Linked DNA regions of Pseudorhizobium banfieldiae. The main gene of each other region encodes a partner of the protein of the gene in region 2 in a complex. Links are inferred from orthologs where the notes say so. Each region holds a gene or a part of one and is shown on either strand. Other genes may lie near its edges.

Region 1 (11,774 bases), 1.9 Mb from region 2 along the record:
GCCATTGCAAAGGTCAAAACGGTGACTTCCGCCGCTCCCGCCTTCTTAAGCGCTCGGGTCGCGGAGGAGACCGTCGCGCCCGTGGTAAAGACGTCATCGACCAGCACCAGATGGTTCCCCGCGACGTCCATCTCTCGGCCCGGCACCACCTTGAATGCCGCACGGACATTCTCCTCGCGACGCCTGGCGGTCAGCCCGACCTGCCGCGCCGTTTTCTTCACCCTGACCAGCGTCGCCGGCAGGAACGGCCGGCCGGAAAGATGTGCCAGGTGCCGGGCAAGCTCCGCTGACTGGTTGAACTTCCGCCCGGCGAACCGCCAACGATGCAGGGGGACGGGCACGATGCCGTCGCACTCGAGGACATGCCGCTCGGACGCACGCAGCATCCAGGCGGCCATCATGGGGGCAAGGTCGGTGCGATCGCGATATTTCAGCCCGTGGACCAGATGACGCACGGGACCTTCGTGGATCGCGACGCTGCGCAGCCGATCGAAGACCGGCGGCGTGGCGATCGCCTCCGCCGATACCATGCCCTCACCCGGATTATATCCGAACGGGATGCCGAGGATCTCGCAATAGGGTCGTTCGATGAAACGGATCTCGCGCCAGCACGTTGCACAAAAGCTCGGCTGCCCGGCGAGGATCACGCCGCAGCCGGGGCAGGCAGGCGGGTAGACAAGGTCGGCGATCCAGCGCAGCCAGGCCGATCTGGGTGGTGTTGGCATGCCAAAAGCCGACTTGTGTCCGTCCCCCATGGATTGACATTTGCGCCCGCGACGCGCCATTCCGCAACTGGAAATGCAAGGACCTAGCTCAATGGAGATTCTTTTCGACCAGGCGCTGGTGGCAGCACGGCGGGAACGGGCGTTCAGGAATGCCGAGCCGGGAGCCTCCTTCCTGCTCGACCTGGTGGCGCACGAGCTGGCCGAACGGCTCGCTGTCGTAGAGCGACGGTTCGAGACCGCTGTTGAACTCCATGGCGGCACAGGCATCGCAGCACGCCTTGCGAACGAAACCGGCAGGATCGCCAGCATCGAGCGGGTCGAGACCAGTTCCGTCTTCGCAGCGTCCGGTGAGCCCTTGACGGTCGCTGCGCTCGACGACCTACCGCTGGAGCCGGCTTCGGCCAGCCTCGTGCTTTCGCCGCTCTCCCTCCACCTGGTCAATGATACACCGGGCATGCTTGTCCGCATCCGGCGGGCCCTGAAGCCCGATGGCCTGTTCATGGCGGCGATACCGGGAGCCGGGACGCTTGCCGAACTGCGCGATGTGTTGCTCGCGACCGAGATAGAACGGACCGGCGGCGCCAGCCCTCGCGTCATCCCCTTCGCCGACGTTCGGGATGTAGGGGCGCTGCTGCAAAGGGCAGGCTTCACCCTGCCGGTGGTGGATGTCGAGAATTATACGGTCCGCTACGACTCGATCTTCCCGCTGATGCGCGACATCCGTGCGATGGGAATGGCCAATCCGCTGGTCGGGCGCAGCCGGCAGCCCGTCAGCCGGGGCTTCTTCATTCGGGCAGCGGAGTTGTACGCGGAACGCTACGCGGATCCGGACGGACGCATCCGTGCAACCTTCTCCATCATCTACGTCTCGGGCTGGGCACCGCATGAGAGCCAGCAGAAGCCGCTGAAGCCTGGCTCCGCGAAGATGAGGCTCGCCGACGCCCTGCGAGTGCCGCGGGATGAGGAACCCGGGAGCGCTAGTTGACGGCGTTCGTGAGATAACCTTCGATCGTCTCGAACACGCTCACCAGCGTATCGGCGAAGCCGCCGAAGGCCGCGACGAGAACGACAGCGATGAGAGCTGCGATCAGACCATATTCGACAGCGGTTGCTCCGTCCTTGCTGCCCGAGAACGCGTTCAGAAGACGCATGCGGTATTTCCTTTCTCAGGGAGACCTGGGCTAGCAGCGCGCGTCCGTGTCGTAGGGCTGGATGATGCAGACCGATCCGGGCGTTTCCTGAAGGATACTGCGGCGAATGGTATATTGCTTCGACCCCTTTTCCGCCGGCTTGATCGAGCCCGTGGTGATGCGGTCAAATTCTTCCTGCACATGCGCAAGGCGGCGGGCATCGCCGCTATCGGCGACCATGGGTGTCACGATGAGGGATAGCGCTATTGCCGCCGTGCCGAACAGGAGGGCGATATTCAGGGCGCCGGTCTTGCCCGACCTGTACGACGACCGGTTCCGGACCCGCACAGTCTTCCACGATTCCTCGTCCATGTCTCAAAGCCTCGACGCAGATACTGCCTTGGTAAGCCTCGAGACTAGGCGAATTGGTTAAACGATCTGTTAACGCCGATTTACGAATAGGCGCAACTGTTACCAGGCTTCTACAGGAGATCCTGGAGAAAGGGGATGAGCGGCTCGTCGGCGGGCGGCATAGGGTAGGTGCGGAGGTCGCGGCTGCGAACCCATTTGATCGCCTGGCCCTCCATCCCCCGTGGAATGCCCTCGTAGCGCCGGCAGATGTAGAGCGGCATCAGCAGATGGAAGGTGTCGTAGGTGTGGCTGGCGAAAGTGAGCGGAGCCAGGCAGGGGACTTTCGTCGTAACCCCGAGCTCTTCCTGTAGCTCACGGATCAGCGTCTCTTCGGGTGTTTCACCCGGCTCCACCTTTCCGCCCGGGAATTCCCAAAGACCTGCCAGTTCCTTTCCTTCCGGCCGCTGCGCCAGGAGGATACGATTGTCGGTGTCGACGAGGGCGCAGGCCGCGACCAGCAGCATTCGCCGCGGTTGAGATTGCACCACGTTTAGGCCTCCCGCCAGTAATGATATTGATAGGCTTGCCGGAAACCGAACTTCCGATACAGCCCGAGCGCCGCTAAGTTGTCCGCTACGACCTGAATCCAGGCGCTCCGGGCCCCGCTGATGCGGGCCCAGCGCAGGGCGGAGGACAGGATCTCCGTTCCGCGCCCCTGACCGCGTGCGCTGGCGGCGACGGCAAGTCCCATGACGCCGGCGAGGTCGTTATCCTGGACGCAGAGGGCAACGGCGACCGGTCCGCCCGCAGAATTCTCGATCGTGAACAGCCCCTTCGCCGGCTTGATGGCGTTGAGTACTTCAGCAAGCGCAGGCTTGAGCGCCGGATCCTCCCCGGCGACCAGCAGGCTCGCGTCGATGAAGCGACTGACATCATGCGTGGGGAGGTGATCAATCGTATCCGGCAATGCCAGGCGAGCAAGATCCGCCGTCATCACGTTCACCGTCTCGAACCGCTTCCAGCCGGCCTCGGACAGGTGCTCGACAAGTTGCGTGGGCGCCAATGGCGTCTCGCGCAGGATGAGCGGCCGACCGTAGGCCTGGAAGCGCTTGCCCGCCTTCTCGAGGCGCAGGTCCATGTCCCGGAAATCGGAAGGATCGAGCGGCACGACGCAATTGAGGCGTTTGGAGGGATGTCCGCCCGCAAGCCGGATCTGCCAGCTGCCGTCATAGATCACCGAGGCGGCCGGCCAGGCCCGGAAGCCGACGGCCTCCAGACGGCGGACCAGCGGCAGATTGCTCGCGGACGGTGTTGCCTGCATCGCCCGCATCAGCTCCGGTAGTCGCCGTTGATGGCCACATATTCCTTCGTCAGGTCGCAGGTCCAGACGGTCGCCCGCCCCTCACCCAGCCCGAGATCCACCCGGACAGGAATGTGCTCTTCTTTCATGACCGCGCTGGCAGCCGCTTCGGAATAGTCCGGATCGCGTTCGCCGTTGACTGCGACACGGACATCGCCGAACCAGATCGCCAGCCGGTCCCGGTCGGCCATCTCGCCGGCCTTGCCGACCGCCATGACGACGCGACCCCAGTTGGCGTCTTCGCCGGCCACCGCCGTCTTGACGAGGGGCGAGTTGGCGATGGAAAGCGCGATCCGCTTTGCAGCGGCGCCGGTCTCGGCGCCGGTTACGGTGACCTCCACCATCTTGCGAGCACCCTCACCATCGCGAACCACCTGGAGCGCCAAGTCCTTGAGAAGCGCGTTCAGCGCGGCTCGGAACTCCGCCAGTGCCGGGTCCTCGACAGAGGTGACCCTCGCCTGTCCGTCGGCCGCGGCGGCACCCGTGGCAAAGAGCATTAGCGTGTCCGAGGTGGAGGTGTCGCTATCGACGGTCACGGAGTTGAAGGTGGGGCCGACGCCGGCGGACAGCAGCTGCTGCAGTACGTCCGGCGCGATGTCCGCATCGGTCGCGACGAAGGACAGCATGGTCGCCATGTCGGGCGCGATCATGCCCGCCCCCTTGGCAATGCCGTTGATCGTCACTGTGACGCCACCGATGGCAGCCAAGCGTGTCGCGACCTTCGGATAGGTGTCGGTGGTCATAATGGCCTTGGCAGCGTCCAGCCAGAAATCCGGTTCTGCATCGGCATTCATATCGCCGAGCACCCCTGCGAACTTGCCGGCATCCAACGGCTCGCCGATCACGCCCGTCGACGCCAGATATACCTCGTTCTCAGCACATCCCACGGCCGAGGCCGCAGACTTCGCCGTCAGTTCCGTCGCGGCCCTGCCCTTGAGGCCGGTGAAGGCGTTCGCATTGCCCGAATTGACGACGACCGCCCTTGCCTTGCCATGAGGCAAATTCGCGCGGCAGAAATCGACCGGCGCCGAGGGGCATTTGGAGCGCGTGAATACACCGGCCACCGCTGCCGGCTGGTCAAACACCATGAGCAGAACGTCGGTACGATTCTTGTACTTGATCCCGGCGGCAGCGGTTGCCATGCGTAGGCCGCGGATCGGCGGCATGTCCGGGTAGGATTTTGGAGCAAGCGGGGAGACGGAAGCGGACATCGGAGGCATCCAAACTGAATATGGAAAGGCCCGGAAAACCGGGCCCTTGTAAATTACTTACTGCTGAGGCGCGGGCGCTTCGCCGGCTGCGGGATCGGCATCGGGCGCCTTGTTGACGTCCTCATAGCCCTTGCGCAGCGTCTCGTCCATGATCTCGACCGTCTGCTCCGCCTTGGCCTTCTCGATCAGCGCCAGATACTTGTCGCGCATGACCAGCTGGCGAACCTGCGGCTCAACCTGTTCCAGCGCCGGGGGCTGGACGTCACGACGGTCCTCAAGCTTGATGACATGGAAGCCGAACTGCGACTGCACCGGCGTCTTCGTGTAGGCACCCTTTTCCAGCGCGAAGGCAGCCTCCTCGAATTCTGGGACCATGCGGCCCTTCGAGAACCAGCCGAGGTCGCCACCGTCGTCCTTGTTGGAATCTTCCGATTTCGTCTTGGCAAGCTCGGCGAAATCCTTGCCCGCGTCGAGGTCAGCGATGACCGCCTTGGCCTCTTCCTCGGTCTTGACCAGGATATGGCGGGCGTTGACCTCTTCCTGCTTCGGCAGGGCGGCTATTTCCTTCTCATAGCGTGCCTTGACCTCTTCGTCGGTGACGGCGTCGACAACGTGCTTGCGGAAGTAAGAGTTATGCAACTCGCGATCCTTGATGTACTCCATCCGCTTCTGGAAATCTTCCGTCTCGGCAAGCCCCTCCTCGGCGGCGCTTTGTGCGAGAAGTTTCACGTCGATCGCGCCCGACAGGGCAGCCACGCGCTTCTGCTCGTCCGGAAGCTGCTGGAGCTGCGGATCGAGGTTGGCCACGGCCAGGTCGAGCTCGGACTGAAGGATCTCCAGGTCGCCAACCTTGGCGACGACGGCCTCTTCCTGCGCGAAGGCGGAGGCACCGAAGGAAAGCCCGACAGCAAGGGCAGCCGTGGCGAGAAGTTTATGGCGCAGCATCAAGTCACCTTTCAAGAATGATTGCCGGTCTCGATATAGCCCGAAGCCGGCCGGAAAGCGTTCACAAACATCGGAATGTGGCCTTTGTGTATCGGCCGTTACCGTTGACATCAAATCGACCCCCTCTTATCTGTCACGCAACTTTGCGTCCAGATGGGTTTCCGGGCGTAGCGGGCGATTTTGACGGTTCTGCAGAGCCGTAGGCCGGCCTGCGATCACAAGTACGTTTAACCAGAAAGGACCATTCGAATGGTCAGCTTCGGCGGATTGGCCCGCAAATTCTTCGGCTCGGCAAACGAGCGCCGCGTCCGCTCCTACAAGTCCCGCGTCGATGCTGTCAACGCCCTCGAGGAGAAGACGAAGGCTCTCTCTGATGCAGAACTGGCGGCCAAGACGGCCGAGTTCCGCGAACAGCTCGCGGCAGGCAAAAGCCTTGATGACCTCCTCACGCCGGCATTTGCGGTGGTTCGCGAAGCTTCTCGCCGGGTGCTCGGCATGCGACCCTTCGACGTCCAGCTGACGGGGGCGATGATCCTTCACGACGGCGCGATCGCCGAGATGAAGACGGGTGAAGGCAAGACGCTGGTGGCGACGCTTGCCGTCTACCTGAACGCGCTGGCCGGCAAGGGCGTCCATGTCGTCACCGTCAACGACTACCTCGCCCGCCGCGACGCCGCGACCATGGGACGCCTCTACGGTTTCCTCGGCCTCACCACCGGCGTGATCGTCCACGGACTCTCCGACGAGGAGCGCCGCGCGGCATATGCCTGCGACATCACCTATGCGACGAACAACGAGCTCGGCTTCGACTATCTGCGCGACAACATGAAGTATGACCGCGGCCAGATGGTTCAGCGCGGCCACAACTATGCCATCGTCGACGAAGTGGACTCCATCCTCGTCGACGAAGCGCGTACGCCGCTGATCATCTCCGGCCCGCTGGACGACCGCTCCGAACTCTACAACACGATCGACGCCTTCATTCCGATGCTGGACGAAAGCGACTACGAGATCGATGAGAAGCAGCGTTCGGCAAACTTCTCCGAGGCCGGGACGGAAAAGCTGGAGAACCTGCTGCGCGAAGCTGGTCTCCTGAAAGGCGAAAGCCTCTACGACGTCGAGAATGTCGCGATCGTCCACCACATCAACAACGCATTGAAGGCCCACAAGCTCTTCACCCGCGACAAAGACTACATCGTCCGCAACGGCGAGATCGTCATCATCGACGAATTCACCGGCCGCATGATGCCGGGCCGCCGCTATTCGGAAGGCCAGCACCAGGCGCTTGAAGCCAAGGAAAAGGTGCAGATCCAGCCGGAGAACCAGACGCTCTCCTCGATCACCTTCCAGAACTACTTCCGCATGTACGAAAAGCTCGCCGGCATGACCGGTACGGCTGCGACGGAAGCGGAAGAGTTCAGCAACATTTACCGGCTTGAAGTCGTCGAGGTTCCCACCAACCTGCCGATCCAGCGCATCGACGAGGACGACGAGGTCTACCGGACCTTCGAGGAGAAGTTCAAGGCAATCATTGCCGAGATCAAGGCCGCCCACGAACGTGGCCAGCCGGTCCTGGTCGGCACGACCTCCATCGAGAAGTCCGAGCTTCTGGCCACGATGCTGAGCCAGTCCGGCTTCAAGGACTTCAAGGTCCTGAACGCCCGCTACCATGAGCAGGAAGCCTATATCGTTTCCCAGGCCGGCGTTCCTGGCGCCGTCACCATCGCCACCAACATGGCCGGCCGCGGTACCGACATCCAGCTTGGCGGTAACCTCGACATGCGTCTGGAGCACGAGCTGGCCGAAATGGAGCAAGGTCCGGAGCGAGACGCCAAGGCCGACGCCATCAAGGCGGAAATCGCAGCGCTGAAGCAGAAGGCTCTTGACGCCGGCGGTCTCTACGTCATCGCCACCGAGCGGCACGAAAGCCGCCGCATCGATAACCAGCTTCGTGGCCGTTCCGGGCGCCAGGGCGACCCCGGTCGCTCCAAGTTCTACCTGTCGCTGCAGGACGACCTGATGCGCATCTTTGGCTCCGACCGCATGGACGGAATGCTGCAGAAGCTCGGACTGAAGGAAGGCGAGGCCATCGTCCACCCATGGATCAACAAGGCGCTGGAGCGAGCGCAGCGCAAGGTCGAGGCCCGCAACTTCGACATCCGCAAGAACCTCCTGAAATACGACGACGTCACCAACGACCAGCGCAAGGTGATCTTCGAGCAGCGCATCGAACTGATGGATGCCAATGCCGACGACCTAAAGGAGATCGTTGCCGACATGCGCAACGAGGTGATCGAGGTGATGGTCGCCAAGCATATTCCGGAACGTGCCTATGCCGAGCAATGGGATGTGGCGGGGCTGAACAACGACGTCCAGCGCCTGCTGAACCTTGACCTCCCCATCGCCGACTGGGCGGCGGAAGAAGGCATCGGCGAGGACGATATCCGCGAGAGGATCACAGAAGCTGCCGACAAGGCGGTTGCCGACCGTACCGAACGCTTCGGTGCCGACATCATGACCTATGTCGAGCGATCCATCGTGCTTCAGACACTCGACAACTTGTGGCGCGAGCATATCGTCAACCTTGACCACCTGCGATCCGTCGTCGGCTTCCGCGGTTACGCCCAGCGCGATCCGCTGCAGGAATACAAGTCGGAGGCGTTCGAACTCTTCCAGGCCTTGCTTGCCAACCTGCGCGAAGCCGTGACGGCGCAGATGATGCGCGTCGAGCTCGTGCGCGAGGCCCAGCCTTCGCCAGAGCCGCCCCCGGTCATGGAACCCCATCATATCGACGCTTCGACAGGCGATGACGACTTCGCAGGCGGTAACGACTCTGGCCTGCAGGTGCCACCCGATGATCGCGATCCTGCCGACCCCGAGACCTGGGGCAAGGTGGGCCGCAACGAGGCATGCCCCTGCGGTTCCGGCAAGAAATACAAGCACTGCCACGGCGCCTTCGAGCAGGCCTGAGCTCCGTCAGCAACACATCGGGATGCCGCCTCCGGGCGGCATTTTCGCGTGTGCTCCAGTCTGCTCCAAAGGATTGTTAACCCTGTCGTGGCAAGACTGGGCTACCCGGTATTGAGTTCATGTGAGTAGTGCGTGCCGATCATGGCGGTTCTCGAGACAGCGGAGAGATATCTGCCCCGCGGCCTGCGCTCCAGGCTAAGGCCTGTGCTCGACCGGACAATCGAGGCGAATACCCTGGACGGCGAGACGGCCCGTGCCCAGCGGCAGGCTCTCGTCGCCTTCGCAATTCGCGTCGTCAGTGCAGCCATCGCCTTCGTTTCCCAGATCATCCTTGCCCGCCTGATGGGGGAGTTCGAATACGGCATCTTCGCCTTCGTCTGGGTGATCGTCGTTCTGGCAGGAAACCTCTCCTGCCTCGGCTTCCATACATCCGTCATCCGCTTCCTGCCGCAGCACCAGGCGGACGGTGATCTCGCCTCTGCCCGCGGCCTTCATGTCACGGCGCGCATTTTTGCGATGCTCTCAGCAAGCGTGCTTGCGGCACTGGGGTTTATCTTTCTGCGCCTCTTCGCTGACTCTTTCGAAGCCTACTGGCTGGCGCCTCTGTTCCTGGCGCTCTTCACGCTGCCGATGATCGCGCTTGGCGATGTCCTCGACGGCACCGCACGGGCAAGCGGCTGGACGGTGACGGCCCTGACGCCGACCTTCCTGATCCGTCCGACCCTGATCCTGCTCTTCATGGTCGGCGCCGTCTGGCTCGGCGCGCCCGACACGGCGGTGACTGCGATGGAAGCCGCTCTTGCCGCAACCTATGTCACGACGCTGATCCAGTACATGCGCCTGCGCCAACGGCTGCGGCGCGCCTTCGGCGATGGTCCGCTTCGTCTCAACCCACGCGCCTGGCTCGCCTATTCCTTGCCGATCTTCCTGATTGACGGGATCGGCTTCCTCCTGACCAATGCTGATGTGGTGGTGGTCGGTCTCTACCTGCCCCCCGACCAGGTGGCGGTCTACTTTGCTGCGACGAAGACGATCGTGCTCGTCCAGTTCGTCGCCTTCGCCGTCAAGGCTGCGGCTGGCCCGAGGTTCTCCGCCATACTTGCGAGCGGCGAGACCTCGGAACTGAGGGCATTCGCCGGACAGGCCGCACGCTGGAGCTTTTGGCCCGCTCTCCTGCTGGGCTCGGCCATCCTGCTGGTCGGCGAACACCTGCTCGCCCTCTTCGGCCCGGCCTTCACGATTGGCTACTGGCTGCTCCCGATCCTCTTTGCGGGCATCCTCGCCAAGTCGCTGGTCGGCCCCGCCGAAGTGCTGCTCAGCATGGCCGGCCGTCAGAACCTCTGCGTGGTTCTCTACGCGATCGTGCTGGGCGCAAACATTCTGATGAACATCATGCTCATCCCTCGTTTCGGGCTGAACGGCGCGGCGACCGCGACCGCCTGCGCCATGGCAATCGAGGCGATCCTGCTGCACGTAGCGCTTCGCCGAAGCCTCGGCATCGCCATGTTTGCCTTCGCCGACCCAATTCCAACTGCAGCAAAGGCCGAATGACCATGGCCCCCTCCCCCGACAGCCGCCGGCCCATGGATCCCGCAGCTCCTCTCTGGACACCACCCCTACTGCCGGAGCTGCAGGCAGAACGGCCCCATGCCGACCAACAGATCGAAGTAGGACGCCTGGGACGGGAACTCTGCATCTACCCCGCCTCGCTAGGCTACGACCTCCAGCAGGAGCTCGAATTCCTTTCCAACCGGGTAATGGAACCCAACATCTTCTTCAGCGCCCGTCTGCTGGCGCCTGCAATGCCACGGATAGAGGACAAGCAGGTCCGATTCGCAGTGATCCGCGACGAGAACGAGGGGCACAGCCGCATGCGGCTGCTGATGCCCTTCACGATCGAAAAACCCGGCTTCTCGATCGGGCCTGCGATCACCCGAGCATGGGCGAACCCTTTCGGACCTCTGGGAACGCCGCTGGTCGATGCAGAGGGTGCAGCAGAGACGATCGACAACCTTCTGGACGGTCTTTCGCGACCGGACATGCAGCTTCCTTCAGTGCTTGTCCTGCCCCAGATCCGCGTCAACGGACGCTTCGCCCAGCTGGCGCGCGCCGTTGCGGTGGGTCGCGACCTGCCGGTGACGCTTGCTGAACCCGGCACACGTCCCATGCTGGAAAGCCTCGATGCTCCGGAGACATACATCAAGCGGGCGGTTTCTCCTCACCATTACAGGGAAATGCAGCGCCAATGGCGCCGGCTCGCCGAGCACGGGCAGCTGGATTATACAGTCGCCCGTCAACCGGAAGAGGTCCGGCTCCGCATGGAGGAATTCCTGGCGCTGGAGGCAGCAGGATGGAAGGGGCGCAAGCGCTCCGCCCTCATCAACGACCGCTACCGCGCTGCCTTTGCCCGGGAAGCCATCACCAATCTCGCCGAAATCGATGCCGTCCGCATCCATACGCTCGACCTCGACGGCCGCGCGATCGCCTCCCTCATCGTCTTCGTCATGGCCGGCGAAGCCTATACCTGGAAGACGACTTACGACGAGGAATTTGCCGCATGGTCCCCCGGCAAGCTGCTCATGATGAAGCTGACCGAATGGCACCTCGATGACGCCAATATCCTGCGTACCGATTCCTGCGCGACCGCCGACCACTCCATCATGAGCCGGATGTGGGAGGAGCGCGAGGAGATGGGGACGCTTGTGATCGGCCTGACGCATAATGCCGACAAGGATGTCCGGCAAGTCGCGGCCCAGCTCCACATGTACCGGAGCACGCGAAACATGGCACGTCTGCTGCGGCAGAAGATCCTGTCGATCGCCAGGCGACCTGAATAAGGTTCATTCCGCTGCCGCACGCAGGCGCAGCATCCGGCGGATCACCTTGCCGCTCGTCGTCAGCGGCAGATCGTCGACGAAGTCCACCTCCCGGGGGTACTCATGCATCGACAGCCGGTGCTTGACCCAGTCGCGAAGCTCGGCCGCGAGGCGTTCGCTACGCTCGTGCCCCTCGCGAAGGACGACATAGGCCTTGACGATCTCCGTGCGCAGCGGATCCGGTTTGCCGATCACGGCAGCGAGTC
Region 2 (11,439 bases):
CTTCGGCAGCGATCTGGGCGGCGAACGGGGTCGACTTGCGCGAACCCTTGAAGCCCTTCGCACCTGCCGACGACCAGGCAATCGCATTGCCCTGTGCATCGGTGATGGTGATCATCGTGTTGTTGAAGGTCGAATTGACGTGGGCAACGCCCGACGTGATGTTCTTGCGTTCGCGACGGCGGACGCGGGTGGCTTCCTTGGCCATGGTCTTCCTTTCGTTGATCTCGTCACCGCCGTAGTTCCAGCGGCTCCACCGGGACCGGACCGAGATCCGGCACCAAACTCAAAAAGAGGCCAGCGACGTGGCGCCAGCCTCCCCTCACCCGGAAACTCCGGGAAATTACTTCTTCTTACCGGCGATTGCCTTTGCCGGACCCTTGCGGGTGCGGGCATTGGTGTGCGTGCGCTGACCGCGGACCGGGAGGCCACGACGATGACGCAGGCCACGGTAGCAGCCGAGGTCCATCAGACGCTTGATGTTCATCGAGGTCTCGCGACGCAGATCGCCTTCGACCTGATAGTCGCGGTCGATGGTTTCGCGGATCTGCAGGACTTCAGCATCGGTGAGCTGATGAACGCGACGATCGGCCGGGATACCAACCTTCTCGACGATTTCTTGTGCGAATTTCGGGCCGATCCCGTGAATATACGTCAACGCGATAACGACGCGCTTCGCAGTCGGGATGTTGACGCCAGCGATACGTGCCACGTCTATTCTCCTTGCGTTCCAGTTGCCATCCGGCAAGTGGTACTTCTTCCATGAGAGCAGCCGATCGAAGGCCGCCAGTTCAAATCCGAAACAAGTCAAAGGACCGGACCCGGATACCCTCGTCGGGACGTCCGCACCGATCGCATCAATGTCGCGAGTTGGCGCGGTGTTAGCGGAATCGGTTAAAAAAAGCAACCGGCCCCGCCAAGATTCTTTAGGGGCAACCGCCGCTCAGAGCGCAGCGAGCACCTTTTCGATTTCCGCCGTCACGGCGTCCATCTCGGCCATGCCGTCCACGGACTTCAGCTTGCCCTTCGCATAGTAGTAGCCGATCAGCGGTGAGGTCTCCTTGTAGTAAACCTCGAGGCGCTGGGTCATCGTCTCCGCATTGTCATCGGGGCGACGCTTGAAGTGAGTCGAGCCACACTTGTCGCAGACACCTTCCTTGGCCGGAACCTTGTCGGTGTCATGGTAGACGGCGCCGCACTGGGCGCAGGAATAGCGGCCGGACACCCGGCGTATCAGCTCCTTGTCGTCGACCTTCAGCTCGATGACTGCCGAAAGGTCCAACCCCTTCTCCCGCAGCATGCTTTCAGTGGCGTCTGCCTGGACGAGCGTCCGCGGAAAGCCGTCAAGAATGAAGCCGTTGGCGCAGTCTGGCTGGTCTATGCGTTCCGAGACGATGGCGATGACGATATCGTCGGAGACGAGCTTACCTGCGTCCATGACCGCCTTGGCGCGTTTGCCGACGTCAGTCTCGGCGGCTACGGCCGCACGCAGCATGTCACCGGTGGAGAGCTGGGGGATACCATGCTTCTCCACGATCCGCTGGGCCTGGGTCCCCTTACCCGCGCCCGGCGGCCCCAAAAGAATCAGTCTCATCGTCCCCTCTTTCCTCCACGCAATTTCGACTTCTTGATCAGGCCCTCATATTGTTGGGCAATAAGATGACCCTGGATCTGAGCGACCGTGTCGAGGGTTACACTGACCACGATCAAAAGCGAAGTACCACCAAGGGCTAATGGAACGCCGGTGCGGGCGATCAGGAGCTCGGGCAGCACGCAGACAAAGACGAGGTAGGCAGCGCCGACGACGGTGATACGCGTGAGGACATAGTCGATATACTCGGCGGTCCGCTCGCCCGGACGAATGCCGGGGATGAAGCCGCCGTGCTTCTTCAGGTTGTCGGCGGTGTCCTTCGGATTGAAGACGATCGCCGTGTAGAAGAAGGCAAAGAAGGCAATCAGCAGGCCGTAAAGAACCATGAAGGCCGGCTGGCCGTGGCCGAGTGCCGAGATGATCGTCGTCGCCCAGCCGGGCATTTCAGAATTGCCTGCGAAGCCTGCAGCCGTCGCCGGCAACAGGAGAAGCGACGAAGCGAAAATCGCCGGAATAACGCCCGAAGTGTTGAGCTTGAGCGGCAGGTGCGACGTATCGCCCTGGAACATCCGGTTGCCAACCTGGCGCTTCGGGTACTGGATCAGCAGGCGGCGCTGCGCACGCTCCACGAAGACGATCAGCATGATCACGGCGATCGCGACCACGATGACGGTCAGGATGAGCGCCGTCGACAAAGCGCCGGTTCGGCCGAGTTCCAGCGTGCCGGCGAGTGCCGTCGGCAGAGCGGCGACGATGCCCGCGAAGATGATGAGCGAAATGCCGTTGCCAATGCCGCGCGCGGTGATCTGCTCACCGAGCCACATGAGGAACATCGTACCGCCCAGAAGCGTGACGACCGTCGAGATGCGGAAGAACCAGCCGGGATCGGCGACAATGCCCTGGCCGCTCTCGAGCCCGACAGCAATACCGTAGGCCTGCAGCGTGCCGAGAAGAACGGTGCCGTAGCGGGTGTACTGGTTGATGACCTTGCGGCCCTGTTCGCCTTCCTTCTTCAACGCTTCCAGCGTCGGAACGACGGACGTCATCAGCTGCACGATGATCGACGCGGAAATATAGGGCATGATGCCGAGCGCGAAGATCGCCATGCGCTCGACCGCGCCGCCGGCAAACATGTTGAAGAGGCCAAGAATGCCGCCAGCCTGGCCGCGGAACGCTTGCGCATAGGCCTCGGGATTGAGCCCGGGTAGCGGGATATGCGTACCGAGGCGGTAGACGAGCAGCGCGGCGAGCGTGAACCACAGCCGCTTCTTGAGATCCTCAGCCTTGGCGAAGGTCGAGAAATTGAGGTTGGAGGCAAGTTGTTCCGCTGCAGAAGCCATGCATCTCTCCGCCTGACCAATTCCGGCGGCGGAAATCCTGCCGGGTCCGGAATGCAGTCCAAATTCAGTTTCAGATAACGGGCGGGAATCGCTGGTGCGATCGGTGCCTCACCCTGTTTTCCGTATGGTTCCGGAATGCGCCGGCCTGGCGACCGGTCCCGGAATCGTGAGGCTCACATATGGGAGCAAAATCGCCCGGTGTGAAGCACTCCGGGCGATCTTAAACGGTTTATTCCGCGGCTGCGGCTTCCGGAAGCTTGATGGAGCCACCGGCCTTTTCGATCTTCTCGACAGCAGCCTTGGAGGCGCCGGCGGCTTCGATCGTGACCTTGGCCTTGAGCTCGCCGCCGGAGAGGATCCGGACGCCGTCCTTCGGGCGACGGATGATGCCGGCAGCCTTCAGGGCAGCCGCATCGATCGTGGCCTTCGGGTCAAGCTTCTTGGCATCGATCGCCGTCTGGATACGGCCGACGGAAACCGTCACGTATTCCGATGCGAAGATGTTGGTGAAGCCGCGCTTCGGCAGACGGCGGTAGATTGGCATCTGGCCGCCTTCGAAGCCGTTGATGGCAACGCCGGAACGAGCCTTCTGGCCCTTGACGCCGCGACCGCCGGTCTTGCCCTTGCCAGAGCCGATACCGCGACCAACGCGCTTGCGATCCTTGACCGCGCCTTCGTTGTCTTTGATTTCATTCAGTTTCATGATGACTTCCCCCGTCTCACTTCTCGTCGACGACGCGAACGAGATGCTGGACAGCACGGATCATGCCGCGAACCGAAGGAGTATCCTCCAGGGTGCGGACCCGGTGCATCTTGTTGAGGCCCAGACCAACCAGCGTCGCACGCTGAACTGCCGGACGGCGAATGGGCGAACCGATCTGCTCGACCGTGATCGTCTTTGCTTCAGTCTTCTTCGTAGCCTTAGCCATGGGTCAGACTCCTCTTATTCTTCAGCAGCGTTGCCGGAGGCAGCGCGGCGAGCCTGGAGCGTTGCATACTTGAGGCCACGCTGGGCTGCGACGTCCTTCGGATGGACCTGATGCTTGAGGGCGTCGAAGGTAGCGCGAACCATGTTGTAGGGGTTCGACGAACCGGTCGACTTCGCGACGACGTCATGAACGCCGAGCGTCTCGAAGACCGCGCGCATCGGGCCACCCGCGATGATACCGGTACCGGCCTTGGCAGCGCGCAGAAGCACCTTGCCGGCACCGTGACGACCATTGACGTCGTGGTGCAGCGTACGGCCATCGCGCAGCGGAACGAAAATGAGATCGCGCTTGGCAGATTCGGTTGCCTTGCGGATCGCTTCCGGCACTTCACGTGCCTTGCCGTGGCCGAAGCCTACGCGGCCCTTCTGGTCGCCAACGACGACGAGGGCGGCGAAGCCGAAACGACGGCCGCCCTTAACAACCTTGGCAACGCGGTTGATCGCGACCAGCTTGTCGACGAATTCGCTATCGCGCTCTTCGCGGTTCTGGCGGTCGTCGCGAGAACCTCTTCTTTCTTGTGCCATTGTCCTTTTCCTTTTTCTTTTCCGGGTGCAATCGGCAGATTACAACGTGATCCGAATACGGATCGGGGTGCGGATAACCGCATTTCGCCCGGAACCGATGAAGGCTCCGGGCGAAATTCCTTAGAAGCTGAGACCGCCTTCGCGGGCAGCTTCGGCCAGTGCCTTGATGCGGCCGTGGTAGATGAAGGCGCCGCGATCGAATACGACCTCCTTCACACCGGCCTTGGTCGCACGCTCTGCGACAAGCTTGCCGACAGCGGCGGCGGCTTCAACATCCGCACCGGTCTTCAGCTTCGAGCGCAAGTCGGCGTCGAGCGTGGAGGCGGCAGCAAGCGTGCGGCCGGCCACGTCATCGATGACCTGGACATAGATGTTCTTCGACGAGCGATGAACCGACAGGCGCGGACGGCCGTTGGCGACCGCCTTAATCTGGCGGCGCACGCGGCTCGCGCGCTTTGCAAGTGCTTCTTTCCTGCTAGCCATTTCGCGTGATCCTTACTTCTTCTTGCCTTCCTTGCGGACGATCCGTTCCTCGGCGTACTTGACGCCCTTGCCCTTGTAGGGCTCCGGACCGCGGTACTCGCGGATTTCCGCGGCTACCTGACCGACCTGCTGCTTGTTAATGCCGGTGACGACGATTTCCGTCGGCTTCGGCACGGCAATCGAAATACCCTGCGGCGGTTCGTAGACCACGTCGTGGCTGAAACCGAGTGCCAGCTGCAGGTTCTTGCCCTGCAACGAGGCACGATAGCCGACGCCGTTGATCTCGAGCTTACGCTCAAAACCGTCCTTCACGCCCTTGAAGATGTTCTCGATCATCGTCCGCGACATGCCCCACTTGGAGCGGGCATCCTTGGAATCGTCGATCGGGGTCACCGAAACGGCGTTATCGTTGAACTCAACCTTCACTTCGTCATTGGCGACGAAGAAAAGCTCGCCCTTCGGGCCCTTGGCAGTCACTTTCTGGCCTTCAACAGAGGCCGTAACTCCAGCAGGAACCGGAACGGGTCTTTTACCGATACGAGACATTTTGTTATCCTGTCTGTTCGCTATGGAGATCCCTGCCCTGTCTTAGAAGACGGAGCAAAGAACCTCGCCACCAACGTTCTGTTCGCGAGCCTGGTGATCGGCCATCACACCCTTCGGAGTCGAAAGGATGGTGATGCCGAGGCCGTTCGCGACCTGCGGAATGGACTTTACCGAGACGTAGACCCGGCGGCCCGGCTTGGACACGCGGCCGATCTCACGGATCACCGACGCGCCTTCGTAGTACTTCAGCTCGATTTCGATCTCGGACTTGCCGTTACCGTAGTCGGTCTGGGAATAGCCGCGGATGTAGCCTTCGGCCTGCAGCACGTCCAGGACGCGAGCGCGCAGCTTGGAAGCCGGCGTCGTGACGGAGGACTTGCGACGGGCAGCGCCGTTGCGGATACGGGTGAGCATATCGCCCAGGGGATCAGTCATGGTCATCTAACGATCTCCTTACCAGCTCGACTTGACGATGCCCGGCACCTTGCCGAGATTGCCCAGCTCACGAAGCGCGATACGCGACATCTTGAGCTTGCGGTAGAATGCGCGCGGGCGGCCCGTGACTTCGCACCGGTTACGGATGCGGGTCTTGGAGCCATCGCGCGGCAGCGAGGCGAGCTTCAGGGTTGCCTGGAACCGCTCTTCGATCGGCAGTTCCTGGTTCATGATGGTTGCCTTCAGGGCAGCGCGCTTGGCGGCCTGCGTGGCAACGGTCTTGCGGCGGCGCTTGTTCTTTTCGACTGCGCTAGTCTTCGCCATATCGGAGTTCCTTTTCTACGCTCGTCGTTACGGTTACTGACGGAACGGGAAGTTGAACTCTGTAAGCAGAGCCCGGGCTTCGTCGTCGGTCTTGGCCGTCGTGCAAACGATGATGTCCATGCCCCACATCTGATCAACCTTGTCGTAGTTGATCTCCGGGAACACGATGTGTTCCTTGATGCCCATGGCGAAGTTGCCACGGCCGTCAAAGCTCTTCGGATTCAGGCCGCGGAAGTCGCGAACGCGCGGAAGCGCGATGTTGACCAGGCGGTCCAGGAATTCATACATGCGCGCGCCGCGCAGGGTCACCTTGGCACCGATCGGCATGCCTTCGCGGACCTTGAAGCCAGCGATGGAGTTGCGGGCGCGGGTGATGACCGCCTTCTGACCGGAGATTGCGGCCAGGTCAGCAGCAGCAACGGTGGGCTTCTTGGAGTCGGCAGTCGCCTCACCCACACCCATGTTGATGACGATCTTCTCCAGCTTCGGGATCATCATCTCGTTGCTGTAGGAGAACTTCTCCTTCAGAGCGCCACGGATCCGGGAAACATATTCAGTCTTGAGCCGCGGCTCGTACTTTGCCTCAGCCATCGATCACATCTCCCGTACGCTTGGCAACTCGCACCTTCTTACCGTCGACAACCTGGAAGCCGACGCGGGTCGGCTTGCCGTCCTTCGCGACGATCGCGATGTTCGACAGATGGATGGATGCTTCCTTGTTGATGATGCCGGCTTCCTGCGTCTGCGTCTGACGCTGGTGGCGCTTCACCATGTTTACGCCGCGCACAACGGCGCGGTCTTCCTTCGGCAGGACCTGCAGGACTTCGCCGGTGCGGCCCTTGTCCTTGCCAGTCAATACGACAACGTTGTCGCCCTTGCGGATCTTTTGCATCGCTATCGCTCCCTTACAGTACTTCTGGAGCCAGGGAGATGATCTTCATGTGGTTCTTGGCGCGAAGTTCGCGCGGAACCGGTCCGAAGATACGGGTACCGATCGGCTCTTTCTTGTTGTCGATGAGGACCGCCGCGTTGTTGTCGAAGCGGATGACGCTGCCGTCGGCACGACGGATGTCCTTGGCGGTACGCACAACAACCGCCTTCATCACGTCGCCCTTCTTCACGCGGCCGCGCGGGATCGCTTCCTTGATCGAAACGACGATAACGTCGCCGATCGAAGCGTACTTGCGCTTGGAGCCGCCCAGCACCTTGATGCACATGACACGACGTGCGCCGGAATTATCCGCCACGTCGAGGTTTGTTTGCATCTGAATCATGTCAGGTCGCCTTTTTCTAATGACCGGAACGACCGGGCGCGCGAACGCCCCGATCCGGCTTATGGACAGAATTTCATTGTGCGCGGGATGGATCTTGCCAAGGTGGTTTCCTGTTAAGGACCTTCCCTGCGCTCAAAGCAAAAGAACGCTCGTTGCCGAGCGTCCTGCGCCGATGGCGTGCTTCATACAGATATTTGCGCCAGAAGCAAGGCCCCGGCGCAAATTCGTCTGGAATCAAGCCTGGGCGGATACAACCGTCCAGCGCTTATCCTTGGAGATCGGCGCGCATTCCTGGATGGAAACTACGTCACCTACCTTGTACTGGTTGTTCTCGTCATGCGCCTTGTACTTCTTCGAACGGCGGACCGTCTTCTGAAGCAGCGGGTGCGCGAATCGGCGCTCGACGCGGACAACAACGGTCTTCTCGTTCTTGTCGGAAACTACGACGCCCTGCAGAATGCGTTTCGGCATATTGTTCTTCCTTAAGCCTTGGCTTCTGCCGCCTTCTGGCGGGCAATGGTTTTCAAGCGGGCGATGTCCTTGCGAACTTCGTTCACTCGCGAGGACTTCTCGAGCTGGCCGGTGGCCTTCTGGAAGCGCAGGTTGAACTGCTCCTTCTTGAGCTCAGCAAGCTTGTCCTTGAGTTGGTCGGCCGTGAGGGCGCGAACGTCTTCGGCTTTCATCCTAGCCTCTCCTTACTCTGCGATGCGCTGAACGAAGCGGGTCTTGACGGAGAGCTTGGCCGAACCGAGGCGCAGAGCCTCGCGAGCAATCTCTTCCGACACGCCGTCGATCTCGAACATCATCCGACCAGGCTTGACCTTGCATGCCCAGTATTCGACCGAACCCTTACCCTTACCCATACGGACTTCGGTAGGCTTCGCGGTGACCGGAACATCAGGGAACACGCGGATCCACACCCGGCCAGCACGCTTCATGTAACGCGTGATGGCACGACGGGCCGCTTCGATCTCGCGTGCGTTGACGCGGTTCGGTTCCTGAGCCTTGAGGCCGAATTCGCCGAAGGCCAGCTCGTAACCGCCCTTGGCCACACCCTTGATGCGTCCCTTGAACTGCTTCCGGAACTTTGTACGCTTTGGCTGCAACATTTTCTTACTTCTCCGAGCTTATCTTTCGCCAGCGTTGATCAAGCGTTTTCGCGTTCGCGGCGACGATCGCCACGTTCACGGCTTGCCGGACCCTGTGCATCGCCTTCCAGCGCACGGCGTTCGGAAGCCATCGGATCGTGCTCCAGGATCTCGCCCTTGAAGATCCAGACCTTGATGCCGCAGATGCCGTAGGCGGTTTCAGCTTCGGCCGTACCGTAGTCGATGTCGGCGCGCAGCGTGTGAAGCGGAACGCGACCTTCGCGGTACCATTCCGTACGGGCGATTTCCGCGCCGCCAAGACGACCGCCGCAGGTGATCTTGATGCCTTCGGCGCCAAGACGCATTGCAGACTGAACAGCGCGCTTCATGGCGCGGCGGAAGGCCACGCGACGCTCGAGCTGCTGGGCGATCGACTGGGCAACCAGCGTCGCATCGACTTCCGGCTTGCGAACCTCGACGATGTTGAGGTGCGTTTCGGAAGACGTCATCTCGGAAAGCTTCTTGCGGAGCTTTTCGATGTCGGCGCCCTTCTTGCCGATGATCAGGCCCGGACGAGCGGAGTGGATCGTCACGCGGCACTTTTTGTGCGGACGCTCGATGACCACCTTGGCGATACCGGCCTGCTTCAACTCGGACATCAGATACGCGCGAATCTTCAGATCCTCGTGCAGCAGCTGGCCGTATTCGGCATTGTCGGCGAACCAGCGGCTATCCCAGGTACGGTTGATGCCGAGGCGGAAGCCGATCGGATTGATTTTCTGGCCCATTATGCGGCCTCCCCTTTTTCCTCGACTTCGCGAACGACGATCGTCAGGTGCGCGAACGGCTTCTCGATACGAGATGCACGGCCGCGACCGCGAGCGTGGAAACGCTTCATGACAATCGACTTGCCGACGTATGCTTCCGATACGATCAGGCTGTCGACGTCGAGGTCATGGTTGTTCTCGGCATTGGCGATTGCGGACTCGAGAGTCTTCTTCACCGTGCCTGCGATGCGCTTGCGGGAGAATTCCAGCTCAGCAAGCGCGCGGTCGACCTTCTTGCCGCGGATCAGGGCGGCAACGAGGTTCAGCTTCTGCGGGCTGACGCGGAGCGTGCGGGCAACGGCTTGCGCCTCGTTGTCCTTCAGCCGGCGTTCGGTCTTTGCCTTCGCCATCGTTACTTCCTCTTCGCCTTCTTGTCCGCGCCGTGACCGTAGTAGGTCCGGGTCGGAGAGAATTCGCCGAACTTGTGGCCGACCATGTCTTCGTTGACCGAGACCGGCACGTGCTTGCTGCCGTTGTAGACACCGAAGGTGAGACCGACGAACTGCGGCAGGATCGTGGAGCGACGGCTCCAGATCTTGATCACTTCACTGCGGCCGCCTTCACGAACCTTCTCAGCCTTCTTGAGAAGATAGCCGTCAACAAACGGGCCTTTCCATACTGAACGAGCCATTCCTGACTACCTCTCTTACTTCTTGCGCTGATGGCGCGAACGCATGATGAACTTGTCGGTCGACTTGTTCGAGCGCGTACGCTTGCCCTTGGTGGGCTTACCCCACGGGGTGACGGGATGACGGCCACCCGAGGTGCGGCCTTCACCACCGCCGTGCGGGTGGTCGACGGGGTTCATGACGACACCGCGGTTATGCGGGGTCTTGCCGCGCCAGCGGGTACGACCAGCCTTGCCGTCGTTGATGTTGCCGTGGTCCGGGTTGGAGACGGCACCAACGGTCGCCAGGCAGGAACCCGGCACCAGGCGCTGCTCGCCCGAGTTCAGGCGCAGGATGGCCATGCCCTGGTCGCGACCGACGAGCTGAACATAGGTACCGGCGGAACGTGCAATCTGCCCGCCCTTGCCCGGCTTCATCTCGACATTGTGGACGATCGAACCGACCGGGATGTACTGCAGCGGCATGGCGTTGCCGGGCTTCACGTCGACAGCCTTGTCGGACGCGATCACCTTGTCGCCGGCAGCGAGACGCTGCGGAGCAAGGATATAAGCCAGCTCACCGTCCTCGTACTTGACGAGGGCGATGAACGCCGTGCGGTTGGGGTCGTATTCCAGACGCTCGACCGTGCCTTCGACGTCGAACTTGCGACGCTTGAAGTCGACCAGGCGGTAGGTACGCTTGTGACCGCCGCCGATGAAGCGGGCGGTGATGCGGCCGAGGTTGTTGCGGCCGCCGCTCTTGGAGAGACCTTCCGTCAGCGCCTTGACCGGCTTGCCCTTGTGGAGACCGGACCGGTCGACGATGACCAGCTGGCGCTGGCTCGGAGACGTCGGGTTGTAGCTTTTCAATGCCATTGTTCTTTACCTCAGAGTCCGGTGGAGACGTCGATGGTCTGGCCTTCGACCAGCGTGACGACGGCCTTCTTCACGTCCTTCTGCTTGCCAATAAAGCCGCGGAACCGCTTTACCTTGCCCTTGCGGACCAGCGTGTTCACGGCCTTGACCTTCACACCGAACAGCGCCTCGACGGCAGCCTTGATTTCCGGCTTGGAAGCATCCTTGGCAACGTTGAAGACGACCTGGTTCTGCTCCGATACCAGTGTCGACTTTTCGGTGATCGCCGGCGAGACGATCACATCATAGTGGCGAAGATCGGTCACTTGAAACGCTCCTCTAGAGCTTCCACCGCAGCCTTGGACAGCACGAGCTTGCCTCGACGCAGGATGTCGTAAACATTGATGCCCTGAACCGGCAGAACATCGACGTTCGGGATGTTCTGGGCGGCGAGCTTGAAGTTGTTGTCGAGTTCGGAGCCACCGATGATCAGCGCATTGGTGAGGCCGAGCGACGCGAACGAACCGACAAGCGCCTTGGTCTTGGCTTCGGCAGCAAC

Evidence for each region.
Region 1: the proteins of secY (region 2) and secA are in contact, whole or in part, in a crystal structure (PDB 3DIN), measured with the Thermotoga maritima proteins. The link is inferred for Pseudorhizobium banfieldiae from one-to-one orthologs. Residues at the interface, in WP_004081795.1 of Thermotoga maritima: Glu108, Gly109, Glu110, Glu111, Ala236, Glu237, Arg238, Arg239, Ile240, Thr241, Ile242, Gln243, Tyr244, Ala245, Arg246, Arg247, Val248, Thr249, Gly250, Arg251, Arg252, Val253, Tyr254, Gly256, Ala257, Ser258, Thr259, Tyr260, Leu261, Pro262; in WP_004082002.1 of Thermotoga maritima: Glu261, Ala262, Arg263, Lys300, Ala301, Arg302, Thr303, Ile304, Ile305, Leu323, Tyr324, Asp325, Pro326, Val329, Ser330, Tyr333, Ile336, Lys340, Phe345, Val349, Glu363, Phe364, Tyr374, Ser375, Gly376, Gly377, Glu393, Ile395, Thr482, Ser483.

What each region holds. Positions count from the first base shown.
Region 1 is NZ_FO082820.1:3,312,793-3,324,566, forward strand. The notes cover bases 5,607-8,892. They hold secA (preprotein translocase subunit SecA), read left to right. Parts: upstream 5,607-5,971; coding sequence 5,972-8,692; downstream 8,693-8,892. Other genes in these bases: NT26_RS16150 (peptidylprolyl isomerase), read right to left, coding at 5,607-5,722; NT26_RS16160 (lipopolysaccharide biosynthesis protein), read left to right, coding at 8,834-8,892. Also shown: NT26_RS16120 (ComF family protein), read right to left, coding at 1-725; NT26_RS16125 (methyltransferase domain-containing protein), read left to right, coding at 817-1,710; NT26_RS22470 (Flp family type IVb pilin), read right to left, coding at 1,703-1,876; NT26_RS16130 (hypothetical protein), read right to left, coding at 1,907-2,227; 8-oxo-dGTP diphosphatase MutT, read right to left, coding at 2,338-2,730; bifunctional glutamate N-acetyltransferase/amino-acid acetyltransferase ArgJ, read right to left, coding at 3,536-4,777; more of NT26_RS16150, read right to left, coding at 4,835-5,606; more of NT26_RS16160, read left to right, coding at 8,893-10,243; NT26_RS16165 (GNAT family N-acetyltransferase), read left to right, coding at 10,276-11,529; NT26_RS16170 (AMP-binding protein), read right to left, coding at 11,533-11,774. UniProt on the Escherichia coli protein: Required for protein export, interacts with the SecYEG preprotein conducting channel.
Region 2 is NZ_FO082820.1:1,442,780-1,454,218, reverse strand. What follows is about bases 759-3,709. They hold secY (preprotein translocase subunit SecY), read right to left. Parts: upstream 2,929-3,709; coding sequence 1,588-2,928; downstream 759-1,587. Other genes in these bases: rpmD (50S ribosomal protein L30), read right to left, coding at 3,648-3,709; rplO (50S ribosomal protein L15), read right to left, coding at 3,158-3,631; NT26_RS07215 (adenylate kinase), read right to left, coding at 941-1,591. Also shown: rpsK (30S ribosomal protein S11), read right to left, coding at 1-205; rpsM (30S ribosomal protein S13), read right to left, coding at 341-709; more of rpmD, read right to left, coding at 3,710-3,857; rpsE (30S ribosomal protein S5), read right to left, coding at 3,872-4,441; rplR (50S ribosomal protein L18), read right to left, coding at 4,562-4,924; rplF (50S ribosomal protein L6), read right to left, coding at 4,937-5,470; rpsH (30S ribosomal protein S8), read right to left, coding at 5,513-5,911; rpsN (30S ribosomal protein S14), read right to left, coding at 5,924-6,229; rplE (50S ribosomal protein L5), read right to left, coding at 6,263-6,820; rplX (50S ribosomal protein L24), read right to left, coding at 6,813-7,121; rplN (50S ribosomal protein L14), read right to left, coding at 7,135-7,503; rpsQ (30S ribosomal protein S17), read right to left, coding at 7,738-7,974; rpmC (50S ribosomal protein L29), read right to left, coding at 7,986-8,186; rplP (50S ribosomal protein L16), read right to left, coding at 8,199-8,612; rpsC (30S ribosomal protein S3), read right to left, coding at 8,651-9,379; rplV (50S ribosomal protein L22), read right to left, coding at 9,379-9,768; and 4 more genes. UniProt on the Escherichia coli protein: The central subunit of the protein translocation channel SecYEG. Consists of two halves formed by TMs 1-5 and 6-10.